DNA from 3 places in the Priestia sp. JV24 genome. Region 3 is predicted to be linked to each of the others. Evidence: riboswitches for the same ligand, from Rfam matches in the RefSeq annotation. Region 3 holds a riboswitch; each other region holds the start of a gene.
The links. A riboswitch is a leader RNA that binds a small molecule or an ion and turns the genes downstream of it on or off. The one in region 3 is predicted to bind S-adenosylmethionine.
Positions count from the first base shown of each region.

Region 1: linked by a shared signal. The riboswitch ahead of OK414_RS05885 (hypothetical protein) and the one ahead of OK414_RS25645 (phosphoadenylyl-sulfate reductase) in region 3 are both predicted to bind S-adenosylmethionine.
Region 2: linked by a shared signal. The riboswitch ahead of OK414_RS11365 (Na+/H+ antiporter NhaC family protein) and the one ahead of OK414_RS25645 (phosphoadenylyl-sulfate reductase) in region 3 are both predicted to bind S-adenosylmethionine.

Region 1 is NZ_JAPCIN010000012.1:36,120-39,375, forward strand. It holds gene OK414_RS05875 (GNAT family N-acetyltransferase) at 1-169, shown strand, start outside; gene OK414_RS05880 (amidohydrolase) at 217-1,371, shown strand; SAM riboswitch class I at 1,434-1,535, shown strand; gene OK414_RS05885 (hypothetical protein) at 1,604-1,846, shown strand; gene OK414_RS05890 (M20/M25/M40 family metallo-hydrolase) at 2,316-3,256, shown strand, end outside.
Region 2 is NZ_JAPCIN010000015.1:394,934-398,189, forward strand. It holds gene OK414_RS11355 (ABC transporter ATP-binding protein) at 1-476, shown strand, start outside; gene OK414_RS11360 (ABC transporter permease) at 469-1,236, shown strand; SAM riboswitch class I at 1,338-1,444, shown strand; gene OK414_RS11365 (Na+/H+ antiporter NhaC family protein) at 1,530-2,840, shown strand; gene OK414_RS11370 (hypothetical protein) at 2,880-3,008, opposite strand; gene OK414_RS11375 (LacI family DNA-binding transcriptional regulator) at 3,133-3,256, shown strand, end outside.
Region 3 is NZ_JAPCIN010000024.1:7,536-10,791, reverse strand. It holds gene OK414_RS25655 (VOC family protein) at 22-405, opposite strand; gene cdaS (sporulation-specific diadenylate cyclase CdaS) at 503-1,129, opposite strand; SAM riboswitch class I at 1,443-1,545, shown strand; gene OK414_RS25645 (phosphoadenylyl-sulfate reductase) at 1,800-2,513, shown strand; gene OK414_RS25640 (inorganic phosphate transporter) at 2,533-3,256, shown strand, end outside.

The DNA.
Region 1 (3,256 bases), on a different contig from region 3:
TATGTTTAAATCACCAGGTGTGTCTTTAGGAACAGCAAAAGAACATCCTTGGTTAGTTGAGATGTATGAACGAAAAGGATATGTTCAAGCTAAAGAAAAGCACCTTGCAGAAGGTTATACGACCGTATTTCTTTATAAAAAATTTAATAAGGTACACTCTTTGTCATAAAAGATAGAGAAGTTCTCCAAATTAAGAAATGTGAAAGAGTGATAAATATGACAGATCAATTACTACTAAATACGCTAATAGACATACGCCGTGAGCTGCACCGGTTTCCAGAGCTTTCAATGAAAGAATATGAAACAACTAAACGTATTAAAAAGTGGTTAAAGCACTATGATATTTCTATAGCTGATGCATTCCAATTAGACGTAGGAGCAGTAGCGGAAATTGTGGGAGGAAAGCCGGGACCTACTATCGCAATTCGAGCTGATATTGATGCGCTGCCAATTGAAGAAAAAACCAATCTGCCATTTGCATCTGAAGTAAACGGAGTTATGCACGCATGCGGCCATGATTTTCATACAGCTTCTATAATCGGAGCAGCCACTCTTCTTAAAGAGCGTCAGCAGGAGCTTTGCGGTACGGTACGGTTTATCTTTCAACCGGCTGAAGAAACGGCTTCAGGGGCAAAAATGCTAGTTGAAAAAGGTGTGCTCGAAGGAGTAGAAGCGATATTTGGGATGCATAACAAACCGGATCTTCCTGTAGGAACCATTGGCATCAAATCGGGAGCTTTAATGGCAAGCGTTGATCGTTTTGAAATTGACATCAAAGGAGTAGGAGGTCACGCGGGCATCCCTGAAAAAACAGTAGATCCGATTGCTGCTGCTGGTCAAATTGTTACTAGTTTACAAACCATTGTCAGCCGTAATCTCAGCCCCTTTCAAAATGTTGTTGTCAGCATAACTCAAATCCATGGAGGGAGCTCGTGGAACGTCATTCCTGACAAAGTAACGCTTGAAGGAACGGTGCGTACCTTTCAAGAAGAAGCGAGAGAAAAAATACCGGGTCTTATGAAACGAACTGCTGAAGGGATTGGAGCAGCTTTCGGGGCTTCAGTAGACGTTAAATGGTATCCATATCTTCCTGTAGTAAACAATGATGATACGCTGGAAAAACTGGCTATTAACGCTGCAGAGAATCTTAGTTATCAAGTCGTAGAAGCTGAACAATCGCCTGGAGGAGAAGACTTTGCCGTATATCAGCAGCATGTACCAGGATTTTTTGTATGGATGGGTACAGCTGGAGAATATGAATGGCACCATCCTTCTTTTTCATTAAATGAAGAGGCATTGCTTGTAGCAGCTTCTTATTTTGCTAATCTAAGCTTTCATTTTTTGAATTCATTCCATTACCGAAAAAATTAAAATATTTTTATTTTTCTATTTACGGGGATGGAATTGTTTGATAAAATAAATTTTAAATTAAAAAGTTATCACGAGTGGACGAGAGATCTGGCTCTTTGACTCCACAGCAACCTACGAATGTAAGGTGCTCCTACCAGCAAAGCATGTGCTTTGGGTGATAAAACGGGTGAAAAACTCATTTTGCATCAAAGCAAAATGAGTTTTTTTTATTTTTCTAAAAGGAGAGGGTTTTATGAGTCATACAGCAGTTGCAGCACATACAGGAGAGAAAGCATTAAAGGAAGCAGTGAAATTATTAGGAAAGCATTATCAAGTAGCTTATCGTGAGTTAGAAACATTTTATGAAATTGTGGTCGAAAACCATGTTCGTACATATGCTGTAGGCATAGATATTAAAGATATACAAAAAGCAAATGAACTAGAAATTTATTCATCATGCTGTTCCAAGCTTGAGCGAGTAGGCTGTCTTTTATAGAAGAAGTCTGCTCGCGCCTCTATTTTTTAAGTGTTTTTAAATAGAAAGCATGGTTTTTGACAAGCAAAGAATCTGGTGGGTATAATCAATACTCAATAGATTTTAAAATTAATCATAAATTGTCGAAATTTTTACACAAATTAAAGGTTACATTCGAAATGAATTGTGGTATGTTATAAAACAAGAATATTTTATGAAAGGAGCATTGAAATGGAAATGTCTCTTGAACACGGAAACGATGCAGGAAGCGAACAGCTTATTGATCGTATCCTAGACTTTTTAGAAGATGACCAAAAGTAAAAAAAGAGTGTGCGGTGCTATCCCTAGCCGCGCACTCTTTTTTTATCATGTGCGTAAAGGCAGCGCCATACTATGATACATAGGGATAGAATGAAAGGGTCTCTGTCAAAGGGATTGACGAATGGTTTTGTTTGATAGAAAATTTAGAAAAAGGAAAGAGATGAAGGGTATGTCGAACAAAACATCTTTGTATCAAACAAAAGCACAGTTAAAAAAACTTGTAAGCGAATTGGTTTCTATACCTAGCGTGACAGGAACGATGGCAGAAGTGGAAATGGCTGAATCGATAGCGTCGTATTTATTGAAGCTGCCTTACTTTCAAAAAAACGAGCAAGTCGAGCTTCATTCAACAGGAGACGGGCGATCGATTGTCACAGCTTTTGTTCAAGGGAAAATTACGAATAAAACAGTTGTACTAGTAAGTCATTACGATGTAGTGGATGTACAAGATTATGGACAGTGGAAAAAGGATGCTTTTCACGCTGATACATTAACGAGTACTTTTTATAACCATATGGAACAAGTTCCGGCGCACGTACAAAAAGATATGATAAAAGGAGACTGGCTTTTTGGCCGAGGAACGATGGACATGAAAGCAGGCATTGCCCTGCATATCAGTATGGTTGAACGAGCATGCAACGGGGAGTTTGACGGAAACATCCTGCTGCTGTCAGTGCCGGATGAAGAAGTAAATTCGCTTGGGATGAGAAAAGCAGTGCCTGTTCTTTTAGAACTTGCCCGCAAACATCAGCTGGATTTTTCTCTCATGCTAAATGCAGAACCGGTGTTCAGCCGCTATCCTGGAGATCAAACGAACTATGTGTACTCAGGATCGATTGGAAAAATCATGCCAAGCTTTTTGTGTTATGGAAAAGAAACTCATGTAGGGGAACCGCTAGCTGGTTTAAATGCTAATTTACTAGCTTCTTATTTAACAAAAGAAATAGAATTAAACGTTGATTTTTGCGAAAAAGTAAGAGATGAAACGAGTCCACCTCCTACGGTGCTGATACAAAAAGATTTAAAAGAAGAGTATTCAGTTCAAGTTCCGCACTCTGCCGTTGTATTATTTAATTTATTTATGTTAAATCGCTCTCTTAAAGAAGTAAC
Region 2 (3,256 bases), on a different contig from region 3:
AAGCCATTTTACATAAGCCTGCATTGCTTTTACTAGACGAACCAACAAATGGTCTAGACCCAGCGGGAATGAGAGAATTTCGTACATATTTACAAACGCTTTGCAGGGAAGAAGGAATTTCAATCTTAATCGCGAGCCACTTATTAAAAGAGGTAGAAGCATTATGTGACCGCGTTGGCATTATTCAAGACGGTGAGTTAAAAGCCATTCAAGATCTATCTCCAAATCGTCAAGACCAAGGAATGTACGTAGAATTTGAGTTGTCTGACGCGCAAAAAGCAGCGGATCTTTTATCACAAGAATTTGAAGTAACGATGAGATCACATATTATCGACGTGGCGATTGTAAAAGAACAAATTCCAGCTGTAAATAGAAAATTAGTGGACAGCGATATTTTAGTCTACCGAATCACTCCTGTGTATGAGACGCTTGAAGATTCGTTTATGTCCGTTACGGAAGGAGAGCACCATGCTTAAGCTAATTCAAAATGAACATATGAAATGGTTTCACAAAAGAAGCACAAAAGTCACGTTTATTACCATCGGTATTTTAACTCTTTGTATGGCTCTATTAATGAAAAAAGTAGCAAACAGTGCAGGAACAGAAGACAACATTTTGAACTTCCTGTCATTTAGTTCAGGTATGCTGATTCTCGTTCAATTTTTCGCTCTTGCTGTTGGAGGGTCAATGGTTGCAAAAGAGTTTGAGGCAGGTACCATTAAGCTTCTTTTAATTCGCCCTGCTAGACGTTCAACGATTTTAGCATCCAAGTACCTAACCCTCATTTTAATTAGCTTGTATTATTTACTGAGCTATTTGCTGTTTTCGTTTGTATGGGGAGCCTTGTTCTTTGGATTTACCAGTCTAGAAGGAGATGCGCAGCTGCTTAAAAATATTACGCTTACGTATGACAGTGCGTATATGGAAACGTTTATGATGATGACGTTCGCATTTATGCTGTCGTCTTTATTCAGAAACAGCGCGCTTGCTTCAAGTCTGGCTATAGTTGTAAGTATCGGGGCGAAAGCTGTGACAGGACTAGTATCAGAGTTTGGTTTATGGTGGGGGAAATTTTTACTGTTCGCCAACACGAACTTTGTGCAGTATATGGACGGGATGAAGACGATGTTTGACGGCATGACAATTCCATTTTCCATTTTCATCTTGGTGGCGCATTTTGTCTTCTTTATGGGCGTGGCATGGGCAGCGTTTTTGAAACGAGACGTAGCTAATTGATGTGAGAATTTTCGCACTATATATTTTTCTAAAATAGCATTTGACAATTAAATAAAAAGAGCTTACAGTAGTAAAAGACTATTTTTAAAACAACTATAAACTTCTTATCAAGAGAGACGGAGGGACTGGCCCTATGATGTCTCGGCAACTGGCTGTACGCAGTGCGGTGCCAAATCCAGCAGACGATGTTTCGTTTGGAAGATGAGAAGGGTAATCTTATGATACAAATAAGAGACCTCTTCTTATCAATAAGAAGAGGTCTTTTTTTATTACGTAAACAAGAGGTGTTAAGAATGGAACAACAAAAAGGAAACGGTTGGGCGCTGTTACCGCTGGGCGTCTTTTTAGTCCTGTTTGTCGGATCAGGAATTATAACGGGAGATTTTTATAAGCTGCCTGTATTAGTAGCCATTATCATTGCAGCCATTGTGGCGCTGGCTATGAACCGCAAAGATTCACTTAATGTAAAAGTGGAACGTTTTGCTAAAGGAGCAGGACATCCTGATATCATTATTATGGTGCTTATTTTTATTTTAGCAGGTGCTTTTTCTCAAGTGGCTAAAGGCATGGGAGCTGTTGATTCAACGGTAAACTTAGCTCTGTCTGTGCTTCCGCAAAGCTTAGTGGTAGTCGGAATCTTTGTTATTGGCGCATTCATTTCAATTTCGATGGGAACGTCAATGGGAACAATCGCAGCGCTAGGGCCTATCGCTGTAGGGATCAGTGAGCAAGCGCATGTATCCATTACATTGGCAATTGCTGCCGTTGTTGGTGGTGCAATGTTTGGAGATAATTTATCCGTAATCTCTGATACGACTATTGCAGCAGTTCGTACGCAAAAAACAAATATGTCAGATAAATTAAAAGTGAACTTTTTTATTGTACTTCCTGCAGCGATTGTTACGGTAATTTTATTGCTTGTAATGACGCTAGGCAACACGTCATCAGTAGAAATTAAAGACTTCAGCTGGTTTAAAATCTTACCTTATGTGGGCGTCTTAGTCGCTGCGATATTTGGTGCAAACGTATTAAGTATTTTAACCGGAGGAATTGTATTGGCCGGCGTGATCGGATTAGCTGACGGAAGCTACACGCTTTCTTCTCTTGCTAAAACTGTGACAGAAGGTATTGGCGGAATGTCAGAGTTAATTATTTTATCTCTGCTAATCGGCGGAATGGTTGAGCTTATTCGCTATAATGGCGGTATTCAGTTCTTATTGAACTTATTAACACGACGTATCCAAACGAAAAAAGGCGGAGAATTCAGCATCGCTGGACTGGTAAGTTTAACAAATTTAGCAACGGCTAATAACACGATTTCAATTATTACGGCAGGTCCGTTAGCAAAAGAAATCTCTGATAAGTATTCAATTGATAATCGTAAATCAGCCAGTCTGCTTGACTTGTTTTCATGCAGCGTTCAAGGGCTTATCCCTTACGGCGCACAAATGCTTCTCGCAGCAGGATTTGCTAAAGTTTCACCGATTGAGATTATTCCATTTACATTCTACCCAATGTTAACAGCGGTTTGCGGGATCATTGCAATTGTAATTGGATTTCCTCGTTTAAATAAAAAGTCAAAGTCATCTAAAGAAGCTGCGTAATATCAAACCCTTAAAAAGAATGTTCTTTTTAAGGGTTTTTTACTGTTTTAAAAAATCAGTCGGCTTTTCATCATCTAACTCCTTCCAAAGCGTCTCGTTCTGCTTAAGTGCATAAGCCGCTCCTCCAATTTCAATTCCGCATAATAAAATGAATAATAAAATACCCATGAAATGACCTCCTTACGTAAATGAGTAAAAACACGATGGTAACGGGTTTAGCTTCTTGCTGTTTCACTTTATAATGAGAATAAAGTATGAAACGCGTTTCAGCGCAAGAGAAAAAGGTGAAAACATGACAAATATCCGAGATATCGCAAAAAAAGCTGGTGTATCTGTTTCGACTGTATCCCGGGTGCTAAATCATCATCCGTATGTAAAAGAAGAAAAACGCCGGCTGGTAGAGCAGGTTATTCACG
Region 3 (3,256 bases):
TACTGAAGGTATAAGATATCTTTATCTTTTTACTTCGTAATATTCAATCCATTCTTTGTCTGGACCGTAGAAAAATAAGTATCTTGCTCCATTTGGCAAAGTTACAATGTTTTCTTCCACAAATGAAACGCCTGCTGATTTTAAACGCTCAAACTCCTCTTCAATTCCGTCTACTGCCAGGGCAAAATGATGAACTTTACCTTCGTTAGGTAAGCTTGAGTTATACCCTTGAATTAACTCTACGATTACATTGCCTTCTAAACCTAGAAAAGCTAGCTTCAAAGATGGATCGGTATGTGGTAGTGTTTCGATGAGCTCTAATCCCACTTTTTGCGTATAGAACTCAATAGATTCTTCTATATCCTTTACTTGAACGCCTACATGTTCAAATTTTAAAATTGTCATATGCATCACCCGTATCTATAGTATGTAAAAACTATGAAATATATTAAAGAGAAAGGATATAGAAGTCAAGATAGGGCTGCTTATCAGGAAAGGGCTCTTAAATCATATTTTTGCTGGAGTGAATAGGGTAGAGGCTTCCATCAAGAGCAAACGAAATTTTGCCTGTTTCTTCAGATACAACTAAAATTAATGCATCCGATTTTTCCGACATTCCAATGGCTGCACGGTGGCGTGTTCCCAATTTTTTGGTCGTTGAAATAATAGACGAGAGAGGTAAAACATTAGCAGCTGAGATAAGCTGATTATTTCTAATCAAGACGGCTCCGTCATGTAAGGGTGTCCCTGGATAGAACAGCGTCTCAACTAGCGTAGCGCTGACAGGAGCTTGAATAGGGATTCCTTTTTGAATAAGAGAGTCTACATTTTGTTCCCGTTCAATGACAATTAAAGCGCCGTGACGTTTCTCAGAAAGGTTATGAATAGCTAAGGACAGAGCAGCATATTCAAATGTATAAGGCGATAGATAATGACGCAAATAATAAGAGGCAGCCGTAGCTTGAACATCTTGAAATAACTTTCGCATCTCCTCAAAATCACATAGGATACAATGATCACTCGTGTCTAAATGTTTAATTAAATTAGAGGCTTCAGTTGAAATCTGCTGTAAATATGTTCGCACATTATTTTTAATTGTATCGTCTAATTGAAAGGGTTGTCTCTCCATCTTATATAGCTCCTATCTGTCAGTCAGTGTTATCTGTAATGTGTGCTAATGTGGGTGAATTATCCGTAAAGCTTATAAATCCCTTATTAATTTTATAGAGAGGTTTTGTGTTTTATTTAGCAAGAGAATATAAAAAGTTGGAGAAAAAAGAAAGCGTTTTATAAACTGATACGTTCACATTTGGGTTAAATTTACATATGTTGTTTTAAATAAAAGTATAGATATTTCTGTGAATTTAAAGTATAGTTTTCTTATCGGATATATGATTTTTAATGTTGACAAATATTCTAAATATGCTAAAATTTTTAAAAAATGCTTATCAAGAGTGGTGGAGGGATCTGGCCCGCTGAACCCCGGCAACCTGCTTAGCAAGGTGCTAATTCCAGCAAAGTGTGTATCATTTTGAAAGATAAGGTGAAAATTTATTGCCTACCCAGTCTTTCAATATGGAAGACTTTTTATTTTGATATAGCGCAAGCGATAATTTGAGGAGGGACACCAATGACTGTAACCCCCGACTTAAAACAAATCTTTGAGCATGTTGAAGCAAAGTAAGAATTAAATAGTTTCGCTGACTAGACACACTAGAGGCGGTTTTATCCAATTCTAGTGGGTAAAACCGTCTTTTTTTATTGGATAACGCGGATAACTAAGAATTGGAGTGAAGAAAATGGCAGACTTATATACGTACGAAAACTGGAGTGATACATTTCCAGAGTTCGACAGTGAAGATGAAACAAAAGGAGCCCTTTCAGCATTGCAGTGGGCGTATGATACCTACGGAGATTCAATTATTTACGCATCAAGCTTTGGTATCGAGGGGATTGTGTTAATTGATTTAATTTCAAAAGTGAAAAAAGATGCTGAAATCGTCTTTTTAGATACGGGCGTTCATTTTAAAGAAACATATGAAGTAATTGATGCAATTAAAGAACGCTTTCCTGATTTGCGTATTCGTATGAAAAAACCGGATTTAACGCTTGCAGAACAAGCTGAGAAACATGGAGATGAACTTTGGAAGAGTCAGCCTAACCTATGCTGTCAAATTCGAAAAATCATCCCGCTAAGGGAATCTCTTGCTCCTTATGATGCGTGGATTTCTGGTTTGAGACGCGAGCAGTCTGAATCTCGTGCCAACACGAATTATTTTAATAAAGATGAGAAATTCAAGAAAGTGAAAGTCTGCCCGTTAATTCATTGGTCCTGGAAAGAAGTTTGGCGCTATGTGTATAAGCATGATTTACCATATAACAAACTTCATGATCAAGGCTACCCAAGTATTGGCTGTGAGCCCTGTACCGCACCTGCCTACAATGTAGACGATTTACGTTCAGGAAGATGGGCAGGTACACAAAAAGTTGAATGCGGATTACACGAATCTTAAATACGAAAGAGCTGAATAAATGATGCTTTTATATGTTGCCTTTATCATTGCGCTTTTTTTTGCAATGAATATTGGAGCAAGTGGTGCAGCAGCAGCTATGGGCGTTTCATACGGCTCCGGTGCGATTAAAAAGAAAAGAGTAGCCCTGTTCATCTGTGCTATAGGTATTGTGCTCGGAGCCATTATCGGAGGCGGCGAGGTGGTAAAAACTATCAGTTCAGGTATCATACCTGAAAAATTGCTGTCAGTAGAATTAGTTATTATCATTCTGGCTGCTGCAACGCTGTCACTCTTTTTCGCGAATTTAATTGGTATTCCTCTATCAACAAGTGAAGTAACGGTTGGTTCAGTTGTTGGAGTAGGCGTAGCTTATCAATCTCTGTATGTGGAAAAACTTTTAGTTGTCATGTCTTTTTGGATTATTGTTCCGCTGGTTTCATTTGTCATTGCTTTTTTGATTGGAAAAGTGATAAAACGCAGAGCGCATAAAAAAGAAGCAGAGGGAAAGTGGAAAAGAGTTTTAACGATTTTAGTTATAGCGACGGGATTCTTTGAAGCCTTCTCAGCTGGAATGAATAACGTGGCAAATGCTGTCGGTCCTCTAGTAGGAGCTGGATTAATGGATGCCACAACGGGTGTCATAGCAGGAGGATTGGCAGTGGCGCTCGGAGCTCTTTTACTAGGAGGCCGAGTTATTGAAACAAACGGGAAAAAAATTACTCGCTATTCTGTAGGGGAAGGGT